Regions from separate parts of the Tardiphaga sp. 215_C5_N2_1 genome, predicted to be linked through region 2. Evidence: predicted binding sites of a transcription regulator. Region 2 holds the regulator's gene; each other region holds the start of a gene.

Region 1 (6,146 bases), 2.3 Mb from region 2:
ATGTGTTCTTTCCGCAGATCGAGCACGATCAGGCTCAGATGATGCGTGGGCAAGCTCCGTCACGCGAACGCATGAAGCCATCAGCGGCGGATCGCATGCAGACACCGTCTATGCCGCAGATGCCGCCGGCCGGCGGTGATGATGATGATTGAGGCAAGGAGAGATCTGGCCTCGCGATAACAAGCAAAGGCGGTGCTGATTGCACCGCCCTTGGCCTATGTCGGATAGACTGTTGAGCAGAGCGCGTGGGCTACCTGAAGCCGCCGGTGGCGTGCAGCGTTTCGCCCGTCACGTAAGATGCAGCATCGGAAGCGAGGAATGCGACGACGGAAGCTATTTCCTCGACCTTGCCGATGCGGCCCATCGGCGTGGCAGATTCGATCCACTTGCGCATGTCGCCTTCATGGAATCCGGCTGACACCACGCCCTCGGTCGCGATCATGCCGGGATTGACGGCGTTGACGCGGATCTTGCGCGGCGCGAGCTCCTTCGCCAGTACCGACGTGATCGCATCGACGGAAGCCTTGGTCGCGGTGTAGACCGCCGAACCCGGTGGGGTGATGGTCGAGACGCCCGATGAGATGTTGATGATGCTGCCGCCATTTGGGTTGAAGTGTCTGGCCGCTTCCTGCGAAGCGAGCAGCAGCCCGAGCACGTTCAGATCGAAATGCCTGTGAAAGTGCTCCGGCGTGATGCTGTCGAGAGGGGCGAATTCATAGACGCCCGCATTGTTGACGAGAACGTCGATCGGCCCGAACGCCTTGACGGTCTCGGCCACCACGGATTTGGCGCCGTCCGGCTCGGCGAGATTGCCGTGCACGGCGATGGCCTTGCCGCCCTTGGCAGTGATCTTCGCGACAACCTCGTCGGCGCCCTTCTTGCTGGATGCGTAATTGACGGCGACGGCAGCGCCCTCGGCGGCGAGCTGAATAGCGATTTCAGCACCGATGCCCTTGGAGCCGCCGGTCACCAGCGCAACTTTGCCTTCGAATGTCTTGGTCATGGTCGTAATCCCTCTTGGATGCTTCAATAGTTCGGAAGTATGGGACTATTGAACCAGCGCAAGGGGGCGCCTATATCTTTTTTATGGTTCAGTTCGTTCACCCCGCGACCAAGGACATCACGCTGGCCGGCGTGCTCTCGGCGCTGGCTGATCCGGCGAGGTTGCAGATGGTCAAGGCGATGATCGGCCAGCACGACTGCATGTCGTGCGCGGCGGCGGCACCCTGCACCATGGCCAAGTCGACGGTCTCCAATCACTTTCGCATCCTGCGCGAGGCTGGCGTGGTGCAGACCACCAAGCGCGGCGTCGAGCATCGCAACGTTGTCCGCGAGGCCGACATTGACGCGCGGTTTCCGGGATTGCTGAAGCTGATCCTGACGCACGCGGAGGCGGGTTAGCCGATCGCCGCGATGCAATCGATTTCGATATCGAAATCGGCAAACCATGTCGGCACGCAGACGAAGATGCGGGCAGGCGGGTCGTTGGGAAAATAACGCGCGTAGATCGCGTTCACGGCGGGGAAGTGTTCGGCCGAGGTGCAATAGACGTTGCATTTGAGCACTTGGTCCAGCGATGAGCCCGCGGTCTCGACGCAAAGTTTCAGCTGATCAAGCACGATCTCGGTCTGGCGCTCCACCGACGCGCCGACCGCGATCTCACCCGTGGCTGGATCGAACGGCGGAAAACCCGACACATAGAGCGTGTCGCCGTGGCGGGTCACGGCGGACACCGGCGCCCGCCGCCGCTCCATGTAGGTCGATAGCGGCTCGATGCGGATAACCTGTTTCATGATCCATGCTCCCTAGGCGATGGTCACGTCGTACAGGATCGCCAACGGCGATGTTTCGGCGGAGGTCGAAGTGTGTCGGATGGGTGAGCGCAGCGATACCCATCTTTCGGATTGCGATGGGTTCAAGGAAATCCTCGGGCCGGTGTGCTTTGGCAGCGAGATAATTGTCAGCGGATTAATAGGCGAGAGGCCGTCGAACTAATCAATCAAATCACGAGCCTTCAAGAGCTTCTCGAGGCTGTACTGGAAAAACTGCCGACGAAAAGTGAAAGAGTCTAACTTTATCAGACATGAAGATCAAAAGACTTGAGTATCAGCCAAACAAAAACCCCGGCATCGCTGCCGGGGTTCTGCATTCTGATAGTTGCTTGAAGCGTTGGACTCAGAAGTCCATGCCGCCCATGCCGCCGCCTGGAGGCATGCCGCCGCCGCCTGCGCCGCCCTTCTTGGGCAGTTCGGCAACCATGGCTTCCGTGGTGATCAGGAGGCCGGCAACCGAAGCTGCGTTCTGGATCGCTGCACGGACAACCTTGGTCGGATCGATAATGCCCTTCTTGAGCATGTCGCCGTAGGTGCCGGTCTGCGAGTCGAAGCCGTAGCTGTAGGTCGCGGTCTCGAGGACCTTGCCGACGATGACCGAACCGTCTTCGCCTGCGTTGATGGCGATCTGGCGAGCCGGAGCCGACAGGGCCTTGCGGACGATCTCGACGCCGGTCTTCTGGTCGTCGTTCGCGGTCTTGATCTTCTTCAGCTGTTCCGAAGCGCGGAGCAGAGCGACGCCGCCGCCGGGGACGATGCCTTCTTCAACCGCAGCGCGGGTCGCATGCATCGCGTCATCAACGCGGTCCTTGCGCTCCTTCACTTCGACTTCGGTCGCGCCGCCGACGCGGATGACGGCAACGCCGCCAGCCAGCTTGGCGAGACGCTCCTGCAGCTTCTCACGGTCGTAGTCCGAAGTGGTTTCTTCGATCTGCGCCTTGATCTGCGCCACGCGTGCTTCGATGTCGGCCTTCTTGCCGGCGCCGTTGACGATGGTGGAGTTTTCCTTGTCGATCATCACCTTCTTGGCGCGGCCGAGCATGGCGAGCGTGACGTTCTCGAGCTTGATGCCGAGATCTTCCGAGATCGCCTGGCCGCCGGTCAGGATCGCGATGTCCTGCAGCATGGCCTTGCGGCGATCGCCGAAGCCCGGTGCCTTGACGGCAGCGACCTTGAGGCCGCCACGCAGACGGTTGACGACGAGGGTGGCGAGAGCTTCGCCTTCGACGTCTTCCGCGACGATGACGAGCGGCTTGCCGGTCTGCACGACAGCTTCGAGCAGCGGCAGCATCTCGTTCAGCGAGGAGAGCTTCTTCTCGTTGATCAGGATGTAGGCGTCGTCGAATTCAACGCGCATCTTGTCGGCGTTGGTGACGAAGTAGGGCGAGATGTAGCCGCGGTCGAACTGCATGCCTTCGACGACGTCGAGTTCGGTTTCGAGCGACTTGGCTTCTTCAACCGTGATGACGCCCTCGTTGCCGACCTTCTTCATGGCGTCGGCGAGGAACTTGCCGATTTCTGCGTCGCCGTTGGCCGAGATCGTGCCGACCTGGGCGATTTCGTCGTTCGAGGTGACCTTCTTGGAGTTCTTGACGAGGTCAGCAACCACGGCTTCCACAGCCAGGTCGATGCCGCGCTTCAGATCCATCGGGTTCATGCCGGCAGCAACCGACTTGGCGCCTTCACGGACGATCGCCTGGGCGAGCACGGTAGCAGTGGTGGTGCCGTCGCCGGCTGCGTCGGCCGACTTCGAGGCCACTTCGCGCACCATCTGGGCGCCCATGTTCTCGAACTTGTCGTCGAGTTCGATTTCCTTGGCGACGGTGACGCCGTCCTTGGTGATGCGGGGCGCGCCGAACGACTTGTCGATGACGACGTTGCGGCCCTTCGGACCGAGCGTCACCTTCACGGCGTTGGCGAGAATGTCGACGCCGCGCAGCATCTTGTCGCGGGCATCAACGCCGAATTTCACTTCTTTAGCTGACATGTTTTGCTTCCTTGAAAATCAGGATGGGTGGGAAAGGCGCTTAAGCGGCCTTCTTCTTGGCGGGAGCGGCACCTTCGAGGACGCCCATGATGTCGCTTTCCTTCATGATCAGCAGGTCCTGACCATCGATCTTGACCTCGGTGCCCGACCACTTGCCGAACAGCACGCGCTCGCCGACCTTCAGATCGATCGGGATCAGCTTGCCGGCTTCGTCGCGGCCGCCCGGGCCGACGGAGACGATCTCGCCCTGGGAGGGCTTCTCTTTGGCGCTATCCGGAATGATGATGCCGCCAGCGGACTTCTCTTCGGCGTCGATACGCTTGACCACAACGCGATCGTGAAGCGGACGGAATTTCATGCAGTCCTCCTAAGTTTCTGTAGATGCTTGAGAAATTTAAATTGGCAGTCTGAGCCAACAAGTGCCAGCGCAGCTGGTCCGGACATAGGCCGAACGTTCCTCACCGGCAAGGGTCTGTATCAAATATTTTGGCACTCAAATATGACGGGTGCCAGAATTGGTTAAGACCCTCCGATACCGGCTCTCGAATCCGTTAGCATCCACGGTAAGTGGCTGCTAACACTCGGCTTTCAATACATTATTAAACTTTTAAGCTTGTGATGAAGACGTTGCTTGCGTCACATTTCATGCATCGTGTTGTCATGGGCGAAGTGGAAGCCGGTTCGCTGCAGTCAGCACGGTCACAGGAGAGCAGAGCGAAGTTCGACGCCAAACCGGAATCCACTTAGCCGAATGCGCTCTGTCCATGGAGGTTGAACATGGTCTCGAGAAATGCAGCTTCTGACGATTTCAGGAAGCAGGTGCTTGGCTACGGACTGACGACGGCGCAGATTCTCTACCGCATGCCGGACCATCCATCGCTGCTGCAGACCTATGTCTGGCAGAACTACGATCTGTTTCCGAAGTTTCCCGCGCTGAAGGATTTCCTGGATTTCTGGCAGGAGAAGCTCGATGGCCCGCTCTTTGCGGTCACCGTCGCGCATTCGAAACTGATCAAGCCGGCCGAGCTTCGTGCCGTGGATGGCGTCTTCCGGTTGCACTAGTCCGCGCCTCTCAACGCGCCGGATGAATTGCCGCTGTGCTGAACTACAGCTAGGTTCCCGGACGCGCTGGCCGTTTGTTCGGCATTGCGCCGGGTGGGAAACACGACATGGCGAAGCTGAAGCGAACGTCAAAGAGCGCAGCGAAAGCGGCTGCGACGAAGAAGCCTGCGACACAGGCGGTAGCGAAAGCGGCAAAGAAGTTCGCGGTTGGCAAGCCGGCCAAGGCGAGTACGAAAGCTGTCGCCAAGGCCGCGGCGAAACCCGGCCCGCGCCGCAAGCAGCGCGTCGCGATCAGTCACTATCAGGAAGAAGCATTTCTCGGCGACGGTCTGCGTGCCTATGCGAAGTATCGCGATCTCGGCGTCGCCGCTGCGACCGGCGGTTTGGCGCACGCGCATGTCATCCGGCTGATCGGACCTTGCGATCCGAAAGAGGTCTCCAAGCTTCACTATCACGATGCCGAGTTTCAGCTGGTCTATGTGCTGAACGGCTGGGTGAAGGCCTATATGGAAGGCGAGGGCGAGATGACCATGCGTCAGGGGTCATGCTGGACTCAGCCGCCACGCATCAGGCATCTGATCCGTGATTACTCCGACAATTGCGAACTGCTGGAAGTGATCCTTCCGGCGGAGTTCAAGACGGTGGAAGTCCGGTAGTTCGCGTGCGGAAATGCGACGCGTGCCTTGTTCGCGCGTCGCAGTGGCGTTGAATCAGCTATGCTGAGCCCGTCGCTGCCCTGGCCCTCAACGAGTATCTCATGACTGCATCCGTTCCGGTTTTCGACGGTCACAACGATGTGCTGCTGCGGCTGTACAAATCGCAATCGCACGATCCGGTATCCGACTTCCTGACCGGGGAAGCCGCCGGTCACATCGACCTGCCGAAGGCGAAGGCCGGCGCGTTCGTCGGCGGGCTGTTCGCGCTGTATTCGCCGGCGGCTCAGGCGTCATCGGGATTCATGGCGCAGATGACGGGCGGACGCTACGCCGTGCCGCTTCCCGAGCCGCTGACGATGGACGAGGCGCGCAATTCCGTCGTCGCCGAACTGGCCATCCTGCTGCAGCTCGAACGCACTTCCGCAGGCGCGGTGGCGATCTGCACCACCACCGCCGAAATCCGGTCCGCCATTGAGCGCAAGGCGCTGGCCGTGGTGGTCCATCTGGAAGGCGCGGAGGCCATCGACGCCGAGCTCAGATTCCTCGACGTTCTCTATGCGGCGGGGTTGCGGTCGATCGGGCCGGTGTGGAGCCGGACCAACATCTTCG
Region 2 (6,146 bases):
GAGGGCTTGGAACCATGGCCATGACCAGCCTAGCTCCCAAAACACTGTCCGCCGCCGGCAAGGTTAGCCTCGACCGCACATCCGTCCTGCTGGTGATTGACGTGCAGAACTGCTTCCTGCCCGGTGGCAGCCTTGCGGTGAAGGACGGCGATAAGGTCGTGCCGGTCATCAACGCCATCGCGAAGAAATTCGCCGACGTGGTGATGACGCAGGACTGGCACACGCCCGGCCATATCTCCTTCGCGTCCAGCCACAGCGGCAAGAAGCCGTTTGAGACCACCGATGTGAAATACGGCAAGCAGGTGCTGTGGCCGGATCACTGCGTGCAGGGCACTGAAGGGGCTGCGCTCTCGAAGGATCTCGCCATCCCGCATACCGAGCTGATCCTGCGCAAGGGCTTCAACAAGGACGTCGACAGCTATTCGGCCTTCACCGAGGCCGACGGGAAGACCACCACCGGTCTCGCCGCCTATCTGAAAGCCCGCAAATTGCAGCGCGTGTTCATCGCCGGTCTCGCCACAGATTTCTGTGTCGCGTGGTCCGCCCTTGATGCGCGAAAAGCAGGTTTCGATGTCTATGTGATCGAAGATGCCTGCCGCGGCATCGACACGCAGGGCTCGCTGGCCAAGGCTTGGGCCGACATGAACAAGGCCGGCGTGAAGCGGATCCAGTCGGGCGAGCTGGCGGCTTAACTCTCGCTGTCATCGCCCGGCTTGACCGGGCGATCCAGCTCCTACTACACAGCTTTATTCCGACGCTACAGGTGCAGCCTTGGCGCCGCCCTTCGACACGCCGACCAGCGCCGGGCGCAGCACGCGCTCGCCGATGGTATAACCGGCCTGCACGACCTGAACGACGGTGCCCGCAGGCACGGAAGCATCGGGCACTTCGTACATCGCCTGCTGGAAATTCGGATCGAACTTCTCGCCCGACGGGTCGAACTTTTTCACGCCGTTCTTTTCCAGCGTGTTGAGCAGCGAGCGCTCGGTGAGCTCGACGCCTTCGAGCAGCGCCTTCAGGCCCGGATCGGCGGCGGCCTTGGTGTCGGCAGGCACGGCATCGAGGGCGCGCTGCAGGCTGTCGGCGATATCGAGCACTTCGCGCGCGAAATTGGCGATCGCATAGGTGCGACCGTCGGCGACCTCCTTCTGGGTCCGCTTGCGCAGATTTTCCATCTCCGCCAGCGTGCGCAGCATCTTGTCGCGCGCGTCCGCAGCTTCCTTGGTTAGGGCCTCGACCGAGTTCGGCTCCGGATCGTCCGGCATGATGTAGGGCTTGGAGACCACCGGATCGGCGGCCGCTGCCGTCTTGTCCTGATTGTCGTTCTGCCCATTGGAATCAGTCATCACGCTGCCTTCTCAAAAACACGCCAAAATGGTGGGATTGCTGAGCGGGATATCGGGGTTTGAGCGCCGAAAATCAAGCGCAACCGGCCGGATTCGGCCGATCTGTCAGCCGCCGAGCATGCGGCTGACGATGCGCGCCGCGTAATCTACCATCGGGATCACCCGCGCATAGTTCAGCCGGGTCGGCCCGATCACGCCGAGAACACCGACAATATGGCCGGCGCCATCGCTGTAGGGCGCAATGATCGTGGACGAGCCGGACAGCGAGAACAGTTTGTTTTCCGAGCCGATGAAGATGCGGACACCTTCCGCCGTCTCCGCCCGACCGAGAAGGTCGATCACCTCGCGCTTGGCTTCGAGATCGTCGAACAGGAGGCGAACGCGTTCAAGATCCTCCAGCGCATGGAGATCCTCGAGCAGATTGGCCTGGCCACGCACGATCAGCTGCCGATCGTCCTTCTCGCCACCCGACCAGCTGGCAATGCCGGCGGCAATCACCTTCTGGGTCAGCTGATCGAGCTCGATCTGGTTCTGGGTCAGCGCCGTTTCCAGCTCCAGCCGGGCCTCGGCCAGCGTGCGGCCGCGAATCCGGGCATTGAGGAAGTTCGACGCCTCGTTCAGCGCCGACGACGGCACGCCCGGCGGCAGGGTCAGCACGCGGTTTTCGACCTGGCCATCCTCGGCAACCAGCACGACCAGCGCCTTTTCGGGCTCTAAACGGACGAATTCGATGTGTTTCAGCCGCACATTGGACTTGGCGGTCAGAACCACCGCCGCCGCGCGGGTCAGGCCGGACAGCTGCGTCAGCGCCTCGCCGAGCGCTGCCTCCACAGTCTGCGAGCGCCCCACCGAGGATAATTGCTGCTGGATCGACTGCCGCTCCGGCTCGGTGAGGTCACCGACCTGCATCAAGGCATCGACGAAAAACCGCAGTCCGAGTTCGGTCGGAAGCCGTCCGGCAGAGGTATGCGGCGCATAGATGAGGCCGAGCTGCTCCAGGTCCGACATCACGTTGCGGACCGACGCCGGCGACAGCGGAACCGTGATCAGGCGCGAAATATTGCGCGAACCGACAGGTTCGCCCGTGGCGAGATAGCTCTCGACGATCTGCCGGAAGATCTCACGCGATCGCTCATTGAGCTGGGCGAGCCCGGCATGCGGCGAAATCAGGCCGATCGGATCGTGGTGGGCCACAGGGTACTCCTTGAGGACCTAATCTGTCGCCCCGAGCCCCCGGATACAAGCACCATTGCGGTTGTGGAACCTGCCCCGCCCTTGCCGCTGCGGTCTGTGGCCCCTAAAAGCACCGCGAACAGGCTTCTCTGGACATTTGGAAGGATTTTCTCATGCGGCCAAGCCGTCGTGCGCCCGATGAACTGCGCGCCGTGTCGCTGGAACGCGGCGTGGTCAAATATGCCGAAGGCTCCTGCATGGTGAAATTCGGTGACACCCACGTGCTGGTGACCGCCACGCTGGAGGAGCGCCTGCCACCATGGCTTAAGGGCCAGGGCCGCGGCTGGGTCACCGCCGAATACGGCATGCTGCCCCGCGCCACGCTGGAACGCACCCGCCGCGAAGCCGCATCCGGCAAGCAGGGCGGCCGCACCGTCGAGATCCAGCGCCTGATCGGCCGCTCGCTGCGCGCTGCCGTCGACCTCGAAGCGCTCGGCGAACGCCAGATCACCATCGACTGCGACGTGATCCAGGCCGATGGCGGCACCCGCACGGCGTCGATCACCGGCGCATGGGTTGCGCTGGCCGACTGCATCTCGTGGATGAAGAACCGCAACATGTTCAAGAACGGCGGCGGCAACGTGCTGCGCGACAATATCGCGGCGATTTCCTGCGGCATCTATCAGGGCACCCCGGTGCTCGATCTCGATTATGCCGAAGATTCCGAAGCCGACACCGACGCCAATTTCGTGATGACCGGCGACGGCCGCATCATCGAGGTGCAGGGCACTGCCGAGAAGACGCCGTTCACGCAGGACGAGTTCCTGAAGTTGATGGCACTGGCGCAAAAGGGCGTCGGACGTCTGGTTGAACTGCAGAAAATGGCCATCGCGTGATTCCGCAAGTCATCAAGCAGGCGTAGACTCGCATCATGCATCGTCGAATCACTGGGAAGCTCGTCATCGCCACCCACAATCCCGGCAAGCTTGCCGAGATGCGCGATCTCTTGGCCCCCTACGGCATCGAAGCAGTGTCGGCCGGCGAACTCGACCTCGCCGAGCCCGACGAGACCGGCGACACCTTCAAGGCCAATGCCGCGATCAAGGCGATTGCCGCGGCCAATGTCGCGCAACTGCCGGCCTTCGCAGATGATTCCGGCCTCGTCGTCGATGCCCTCGACGGCGCGCCCGGCATCCTCTCGGCGCGCTGGGCCGGCGAGTCCAAGGACTTCACCGGCGCAATGACGCGCATCGAGCGTTTGCTGCAAGAGCGCGGCGCGACCTCGCCTGACAAGCGCACCGCGCATTTCGTCTCGGCACTCTGCGTGGCGTGGCCCGACGGTCATCTTGAGGAAGTCGAAGCGCATGCGCATGGCACGCTGGTCTGGCCACCACGCGGCACTGCCGGCTTCGGCTACGATCCGACATTCCTGCCCGATGGTTACACCCGCACCTATGGCGAAATGACCGCGGTCGAGAAGCACGGGTTGCCGCCACTCGGCGAGGGCTTGTCGCATCGCGCCAGGGCATTCGTGAAACTCGCGGAGATCTGCCTTGAACCCCGCTGACGCACAGCAGGACGCTTTCGGCGTCTATGTGCACTGGCCGTTCTGCCTGTCGAAGTGCCCGTATTGCGACTTCAACAGCCACGTCCGTCATCACGCCGTCGACGAAGTACGTTTCGCGCGGGCCTTCGCACGGGAGATCGAAACCACGGCTGCCCGCACGCCAGGCCGCACCGTGACGTCGATCTTTCTCGGCGGCGGCACGCCGTCGCTGATGCAGCCGCAGACCGTCGGCGCGATTCTGGATTCGATCGGAAAATACTGGAACGTTGCCTCCGACGCCGAAGTATCACTCGAAGCCAACCCGACCTCCGTCGAAGCGACGCGCTTTCGCGGTTATCGCGAGGCCGGCGTCAACCGCGTGTCGCTCGGCGTACAGGCGCTTGACGATGCGTCGCTGAAATCACTGGGACGTTTGCATACGGCGCGCGAGGCACTCGATGCCGTGGCCATCGCGCGCAGCGCGTTCGATCGGTATTCGTTCGATCTGATCTATGCGCGCCCCGACCAGACCCCGCAGATGTGGACCGACGAACTCAAGCTCGCCATCTCGGAAGCCGCCGAACATCTATCGCTGTATCAGCTGACCATCGAGGAAGGCACGCCGTTCTTCGGATTGCACGCCGCCGGCAAACTCAAGACACCCGACGAAGGTCTCGCGCGCACGCTTTATGACGTGACGCAGGAGGTTTGCGCACAGCAGGGCCTGCCATTTTACGAGATTTCCAACCACGCCCGCCCCGGTGCGGAGTGCAAACACAACCTCGTCTATTGGCGCGGTCAGGAATATGCCGGCATCGGGCCTGGCGCCCATGGCCGCCTCGACATCGACGGTGTCAGACATGCCATCGCCACCGAGAAACGCCCGGAAGCCTGGGTGATGCGTGTGGAAGACAACGGCCACGGCGTAACATCGGATGAATTGCTCAACAGCGAAGAACGCGCCGACGAATATCTGCTGATGGGCCTGCGCCTCGCCGAAGGTATCGATCCCGCGCGCTATCAGATGCTGTCCGGCCGCGCGCTGGATGAGAAGCGCATCGCCATCCTGCGCGAGGAAGGCGCCATCGTCGTCGAGCAGAACGGCCGCCTGCGCGTGACGCAGGAGGGATTCCCTGTGCTTGATGCTGTCGTGGCAGATCTGGCGGCGTAGGTGCTACGCCCCGAAACTCTTCGGTGAGCCCGCCACGGCCTGACCACCACCCGACGCAACCTTCATCACGGCGAGGCCGCGATCGTTGCCGCCATCGCTGCGGAAACGGAATAGACCATCGATGCCGGCAAAGCCGGATGGATTGGTGAGCGTTTCAGGTGCGAAGCGCTGTCCGCCTTGGGTGCGCGCCAAAGCGGCGACCAGCGCCACTGCATCGTAAGCGAGCGTGGCAGTGCGCACAGGATCGCCGCCATATTTCGTGCGATAACGGCCGGCAAATGCACGAAACCCTGCGGGATCCGGCGCGGCATAGAGCCCGCCCTGCAAGGCCGCGCTGTTGAAGACGCGCGGATTGTCCCACAGGCCCGTGCCGAGCAATTGCACATTGCGCAGATTGGCACCCGCCGCAGTCAGGGCATCAGCCGTTGCGACAACCGCGTCGCCATCGTCAGCAATGAACAACGCGTCGGCGCCGGTCAGGGATGCGGCAATGTTGCGTGCTGCGCTGGAGCGGTCAGCACCATAGCGCTCAAAAGCGACGACGCGGCCACCCTTGCGCGCGACGGCCTGCTTGAACGCAACTTCGACCACATTGCCATAGGCATTCTCGGGCAGCATCGCCGCAAAGGAGCGTTTGCCCGTGCCCGCGGCGTAATCGACGATGCGATTGACGTCGGACTCGGGCAGGAAGCTGAGCAAATAGACACCACGGCCGGCGACGCTGGAATCGGTAGAGAAGGCGATCACCGGCACGTTGCGCGCGCGCGTGAGCTGCGCGGTGGCCGGCACTGACAGCGCAAACAACGGTCCGAGAATGATTTCGGATCCTTCGTCGAGCGCCTGCTGGGCGGCCTGCTGCGCGCCCTGCGCACTGCCATTGTCGTCCTTGATCAGGAGTTGAATGCTGGGA
Region 3 (6,146 bases), 1.2 Mb from region 2:
AGGATCTTGCCGACCACGATCGAACCTTCAACGCCGGCGTTTTCGGCGATCTGGCGGATTGGAGCTTCCAGCGCCTTCAGCACGATGTTGATACCGGCCTGCACATCGGCGTTCTCGTTGGTGAGACGGCCGACGGCCTTCTTGGCGCGTAGAAGCGCAGTACCGCCACCGGGGACGATGCCTTCCTGAACGGCCGCACGGGTGGCGTTCAGCGCGTCATCCACGCGATCCTTCTTTTCCTTCACTTCGACTTCGGTCGCGCCGCCGACGCGGATCACCGCGACGCCGCCTGCAAGCTTGGCCAGACGCTCCTGCAGCTTCTCACGGTCGTAGTCCGAGGTGGTTTCCTCGATCTGCGCCTTGATCTGATTGACGCGGGCTTCGATCGCCGGCTTCTTGCCAGCGCCGTTGACGACAGTGGTGTTTTCCTTGTCGATCACGACCTTCTTGGCGCGGCCGAGCATGGCGAGCGTGACGCTTTCCAGCTTCATGCCGAGATCTTCCGAGACGAGCTGACCGCCGGTCAAGATCGCAAGGTCTTCCAGCATCGCCTTGCGGCGATCGCCGAAGCCCGGTGCCTTGACGGCAGCAACCTTGAGGCCACCGCGCAGGCGGTTGACGACGAGGGTGGCGAGGGCTTCGCCTTCGACGTCTTCAGCGATGATCAGCAGCGGCTTGCCCGACTGCACCACGGCTTCGAGCACCGGCAGCATGGCCTGCAGGCTGGAGATCTTCTTCTCGACGAGCAGGACGTACACGTCCTCGAGCTCGGCGGTCATCTTCTCGGCATTGGTGACGAAGTAGGGCGACAGGTAGCCGCGATCGAACTTCATGCCCTCGACGATGTCGACTTCGGTCTCGAGCGACTTGTTCTCTTCAACCGTGATGACGCCTTCGTTGCCGACCTTCTGCATTGCCTGGGCGATCATCTTGCCGATGGCAGCGTCGCCGTTGGCGGAGATGGTGCCGACCTGGGCGACTTCAGCCGAAGACGCAACCGGCTTGGCGCGCTTGGTGATGTCCTTGATGACGGCGGCGACGGCGATATCGATGCCGCGCTTGAGGTCCATCGGGTTCATGCCGGCAGCAACCGACTTGGCGCCTTCACGGACGATGGCCTGGGCCAGCACGGTGGCGGTGGTGGTGCCGTCGCCTGCGGTGTCGTTGGTCTTCGAGGCGACTTCGCGCAGCATCTGCGCGCCCATGTTCTCGAACTTGTCCTCGAGCTCGATCTCCTTGGCGACGGTGACGCCGTCCTTGGTGATGCGCGGAGCGCCGAACGACTTCTCGATCACGACATTGCGGCCCTTCGGACCGAGCGTGACCTTGACGGCGTTGGCGAGAATGTCGACGCCGCGCAGCATGCGATCGCGCGCGTCTCCGGAGAATTTAACGTCTTTGGCTGCCATTGGGATAACTCCTGGTGATTTCCCTCATCCTGAGGAGCGGGCGTTAGCCCGCGTCTCGAAGGATGAGCTGATGGGATATTGTTTGTGGCTTCATCCTTCGAGACGGCAGCTGCGCTGCCTCCTCAGGACGAGGTCGGAGCGGATAGCTTTAAGCGATCACGCCCATGATGTCCGACTCCTTCATGATGAGGAGTTCTTCGCCGTCGAGTTTGATCTCGGTACCCGACCACTTGCCGAACAGAACCTTGTCGCCGACCTTGATGTCGATCGGGATCAGCTTGCCGGCTTCGTCGCGGCCACCGGGGCCCACGCCGACGACTTCGCCTTCAGACGGCTTTTCCTTGGCGCTGTCCGGGATGATGATGCCGCCCTTGGTCTTCTCGTCGGCGACGATGCGCTTGACGACGACGCGGTCGTGCAGCGGGCGGAATTTGGTCTTGGCCATGGGAGTGTCCCTTTAGGGTTTGCGATTTCGTTGCCATCTCGGAGGCGGGCGGGAATCCAGCCGGAACGCTCAAGGCGGCCGGCTCATTCCCTTAGCAATCGCGCTCCGGGAGTGCTAATTGAGCGTCCGGGAAATATGGCCAGACGCTTTTTGAGTCAAGCGAGGCCTTAAGGCCTTGGTGAGGCCAATATAGGATGATCTGGAAACCATAATGGAGAGTCGGCGTAATTCTGCCGACCTCATTGCGCCGTCAGGTGTTTTGCGCTTGGCTGCCGGGACGGGCAGCCGGGGAATTTGCTCTAGGGGATAATATGATCAGGTCACGCTACGCCCGCACGGTTGCCCATCTGGCGATCGTTTCAACTTTGGCGCTGTCATTGGGCGGGTGCGGCACGTCTGGTGGATTGGGCGGGTTCAGCTTTGGGAACTCGCAGCCGACACCGCCGCCGGAGCCCCCGCCGGCGCCGGAACTGCCAGCCTCGATCCGCTCGGAAGAACTCGTCGGCCGCTGGGGTCTGGCATCTTACATGAATCCCAATGATCGCGTTCGCACTGAGAACGCCGCGCGCGGCCAGTGCAAGCAGCCCTATATCATCGGCCAGGGCGCCACCGGCGGCGTCATCATGCATCTCGCCGACGAGGCGACGCCGCAGGAACTGCGCCTCAAGGGCTCGCCGAGCGGCAAGAACTATATCGGCCCGCCCGGTCCCGCCGGTGGTGAGAAGGATCGCGAGATCGTCTCCTTCGACGGCCGGATTCTCGTCACGCGCTTCATCGACAAGGACGCTGCGGTTCGCTACGGCAACATGGTCTATGTCCGTTGCGCACCCAAGGCCTGACCTGAGGCGTAAGGCGGGTCCCGCCACTCCCTTGAAGACGTGAGCCCATGCACCGATTGCGCGACCTTGTTTTCGGACCGGGCCGCGCGGTCCTTGTGCTGGCATTCACCCAGATCCTGACCTGGGGCATCCTGATCTATCCACCTGTGCTGACCATGCCGCATATCACGGCGGCGCATGGCTGGTCGCTGGCCTTCGGCATGGCGGGCTTTTCGCTGGGGTTGATCGTATCGGGACTACTGTCGCCGGTGGTTGGTGGATTGATCGACCGCCACGGCGGCAATGTCGTCATGGCATCGGGCGCATTGGCCGGTGCCTTGGGTCTCGCTCTGTTTTCAGTCGCCGATCATCCCGCGACCTATCTGGCCTGCTGGCTGTTGCTCGGCGCTGCAATGTCTGCGTCGCTCTACGATCCCGCCTTCGCCACGTTGACGCGTATCTTCGGTGCCTCGGCGCGGCGGCAGATCACCTTCGTGACCTTTGCAGGCGGCTTCGCCTCGACGGTCGGCTGGCCGGCGACCCATCTTCTGCTTGAGGCTGTCGGCTGGCGCGGGACCTATCTGACCTTCGCAGCGATCTTCGCCTTTGTCGTTGCGCCGCTTCATGCTTTTGCATTGCCGCGCCACGTCGCCGTCGCGCCTCTGCCCGTGGTGGACGCCGTTGTCGTCCCCCAGCAGGCAACCCAGCGCCCGGAAGGCTGGCCGTTCATCCTGCTGGCGGCGGCGTTCTCGCTTTACAGCTTCATTCTGTCGGGCGTGACCTCGAACCTGCTGGCGCTGCTGGAGCGCGGCGGGCTCAGTGCTGCAACGGCGGTGACCATCGGTGCGATGTTCGGACCGGCGCAGGTGGCATCGCGGCTGGCGGACTTCATGCTGGCGGGGCGCACCCATCCGCTGTGGATCGCGCGCGGGGCGGTGGTGCTTGTAGTATCGGCCTTCGCAATGCTGGCCTTTGCAGGGATTTCGTTTCCGCTGGCGGCCTTGTTCGCTATCGGATTCGGCGCCGCCAATGGCGTCATGACCATCGCGCGCGGTGCGCTGCCGCTTCTGATGTTTGGCCCGGTGGGGTATGGCCGTGTGATCGGCCGTATCGCGCGGCCGGCTTTGTTCGTGCAGGCCTTTGCACCGTTCGTGGTGGCATCCGCGGTCGAGACGCTGTCCGACCGCATGGTGCTGCTGCTTGGGACCGTGCTGGCACTCGCGGTGCTGCTCTGTTTCGTGATGATAAAAACGCCGGGCATTGCTGCCCGGCGTTAAGCGATCTCTAACTGTGGTCGAAAATTATCTTAGCCGAACAGCGCGTCGATATCGTCCTGCGAAGCATGGCCGACGTCGCCGTCCAGCTTCGGGCCGTTGAGTAGCTTGTCGTCTTCGCTGCGGTCATCGACCTTGGCCGGCGCATGCGCCTTGATCTCATCGACGCCACCCCAGATGTCCATCATCGCGGTGATGCGGTTCTCGATGAACTTCATCGTGGTCATGACCTTGCTGATGCGCTGGCCGGTGAGGTCCTGGAAGTTACAGGCTTCGAAGATCGCGACGACGTTATCGCCGATCTCTTCCAGCATCTGCTTCTGCTGATCGGGTGAGGTCACCTTGCCGAGCGCTGTCGATGCATTATCGATGGCTTCGGCTGCGGCGAGAATCTGCTGCGTGGCTTCTTCGGTGCCGCCGACGACGGCGCCGAGCTCACCGTTGACCTTCGCCATTTCGTCGCCTTCAAAGCTCTTGCCGTGAAGAACTGCGATTTCCATCTTGGTGCGCGTAATGGCGTCGTGGATCAGATCGAGTTCGATCTTGAGCTTTTCGCACTGCTCGATCTGAGCGCGGTAGGTGGCCAGCAGCGCCTGTGCTTCCGCAACCTGCTGATCGGCGGCGGCGCCGACCTGATCTGTCACGGCGTTGCGGGCCGGCGCTCCCATCTGCGCGCGGATCGCGCGGAGCTCAGCCATGATTTCGCGATGCATTGGCATCGGCTCGCTGCTGCCCACCACTTCATTGGGCATAGGCGCGGTACCGAAAACTTCTTCAATGCGAAATCGCTTGCGACGAACAGACATCAGGTCCCCCAACGTTCAATCAATCCCCCGTTCGTATACCCATGAGTTTAACGTGAAGTTCACGCGGGAACATCGCACCTATAGTCGAAATTTCCGCGAGAGAACTGTTAGTTAACCATGGGGCTTTGGCGTTCATTCAAAATAAACGCTACCAAATAGAACTGAGCCGTTTGACGACGTGGTGAATCCAAACGGCGATTGTGTTTACCAAACCGAGGCGATTTTAACCTTAAGTCGGAGTGTGCAAAGCGCTTCTCAGGTGAGAACGCGCACGACGAAACAGTGCAGAGTACGTCGATGTTCAAAAAGTTCTCTCTCACGCTTCTTGCCAGCGCATCTTTCATCGCCGCTGGATCGCATCAGACACTTGCGGTGGAAGCCGCGGCGCAATTCGCCGAGCCTCCGGTGGTGTATGCGCAGCAGCCGCAACGCCCCATGCAGCGGACGGCTTACGCCGAACGCTCGCGCATGGGCGGCGGCTTCATCGAGTTTCTGTTCAGCGATGGTCCGGCGCAGCAGGGGCAGCGTTATCAGCAACAGCCGGATTACTCTTACGAGCAGCGACGTTCGCTGCTGCCGCCGATGGATCCGCAACAGCGTGTTTATCAGCAGGAGGAGACGGCAGATGCCGCGCGCCCCGCGCTCGATCCCAAGTATCAGCCGCAGATGGTCGAGTATCAGGGCAGCGAAAGCGCCGGCACCATCGTTGTCGATACGCCGAACAAGTTCCTGTTTCTGGTGCAGGGCGGTGGCAGAGCGATGCGCTATGGCATCGGCGTCGGCCGTCCAGGCTTCACCTGGTCCGGTGTGAAGACGATCACGGCGAAGAAGGAATGGCCGTCGTGGACGCCGCCAAAGGAAATGCTGGCGCGCCGTCCTGATCTGCCGCGTTACATGGAAGGCGGTCCGGAGAATCCGCTCGGCGCACGCGCAATGTATCTCGGTTCGACCCTGTATCGTATTCACGGCTCCAATGAGCCATGGACAATCGGCACCAACGTATCCTCAGGCTGCATCCGCATGCGCAACGAGGATGTCATCGATCTCTATGGCCGCGTTGGCGTTGGCGCCCGGGTCGTCGTGATCTGATTGATCTTCCGTCACATGAAAACGGCCGCTCGTGAGAGCGGCCGTTTTTGTGTTGCTGGTCTAAACGATCAGGCCAAATCGCTGTCGTCGGAATCCAAGTCCATGGCGTCATAATCGCCGTCGTCCTGGTCTTGATCCTGGTCCTGATCGGCATCGGCCTGCGCCTGATCGAACGATCCGGCGCGCGAGCCGCTGGACGAACCGATATCATTGACGCCGGCCTGATTGCCGAGGTTGCCGCCGGAGGAATCCGAACCGGAGCTCCACGGGCTCTTGCTCTCGCTGGCATTGGCGGCATCGCCGAA

What was found. Region 2 encodes HrcA, which represses chaperone genes, less so after heat shock. Its sites were predicted from a motif close to GTTAGCACTCNCNNNNNGNGAGTGCTAAC; they were not measured.
Region 1: AB7828_RS10665 (co-chaperone GroES) is a predicted target of HrcA. The motif match lies at 4,305-4,333, and genes of this name have one in related genera.
Region 3: AB7828_RS26980 (co-chaperone GroES) is a predicted target of HrcA. The motif match lies at 1,945-1,973, and genes of this name have one in related genera.

Annotation. Positions count from the first base shown of each region.
Region 1 covers NZ_CP197240.1:2,206,529-2,212,674, reverse strand. Annotated here, with positions in the region: gene AB7828_RS10690 (hypothetical protein) at 1-152, shown strand, start outside; gene AB7828_RS10685 (SDR family NAD(P)-dependent oxidoreductase) at 251-1,003, opposite strand; gene AB7828_RS10680 (ArsR/SmtB family transcription factor) at 1,087-1,401, shown strand; gene AB7828_RS10675 (RidA family protein) at 1,398-1,793, opposite strand; gene groL (chaperonin GroEL) at 2,176-3,819, opposite strand; gene AB7828_RS10665 (co-chaperone GroES) at 3,860-4,177, opposite strand; gene AB7828_RS10660 (usg protein) at 4,597-4,881, shown strand; gene AB7828_RS10655 (cupin domain-containing protein) at 4,989-5,537, shown strand; gene AB7828_RS10650 (dipeptidase) at 5,639-6,146, shown strand, end outside.
Region 2 covers NZ_CP197240.1:4,485,520-4,491,665, reverse strand. Annotated here, with positions in the region: gene pncA (bifunctional nicotinamidase/pyrazinamidase) at 1-692, shown strand, start outside; gene grpE (nucleotide exchange factor GrpE) at 747-1,346, opposite strand; gene hrcA (heat-inducible transcriptional repressor HrcA) at 1,452-2,540, opposite strand; gene rph (ribonuclease PH) at 2,693-3,415, shown strand; gene rdgB (RdgB/HAM1 family non-canonical purine NTP pyrophosphatase) at 3,451-4,086, shown strand; gene hemW (radical SAM family heme chaperone HemW) at 4,073-5,236, shown strand; gene AB7828_RS21350 (penicillin-binding protein activator) at 5,240-6,146, opposite strand, start outside.
Region 3 covers NZ_CP197240.1:5,684,277-5,690,422, forward strand. Annotated here, with positions in the region: gene groL (chaperonin GroEL) at 1-1,409, opposite strand, end outside; gene AB7828_RS26980 (co-chaperone GroES) at 1,558-1,854, opposite strand; gene AB7828_RS26985 (hypothetical protein) at 2,166-2,693, shown strand; gene AB7828_RS26990 (MFS transporter) at 2,741-3,949, shown strand; gene AB7828_RS26995 (protein phosphatase CheZ) at 3,979-4,752, opposite strand; gene AB7828_RS27000 (L,D-transpeptidase) at 5,050-5,841, shown strand; gene AB7828_RS27005 (DUF2076 domain-containing protein) at 5,910-6,146, opposite strand, start outside.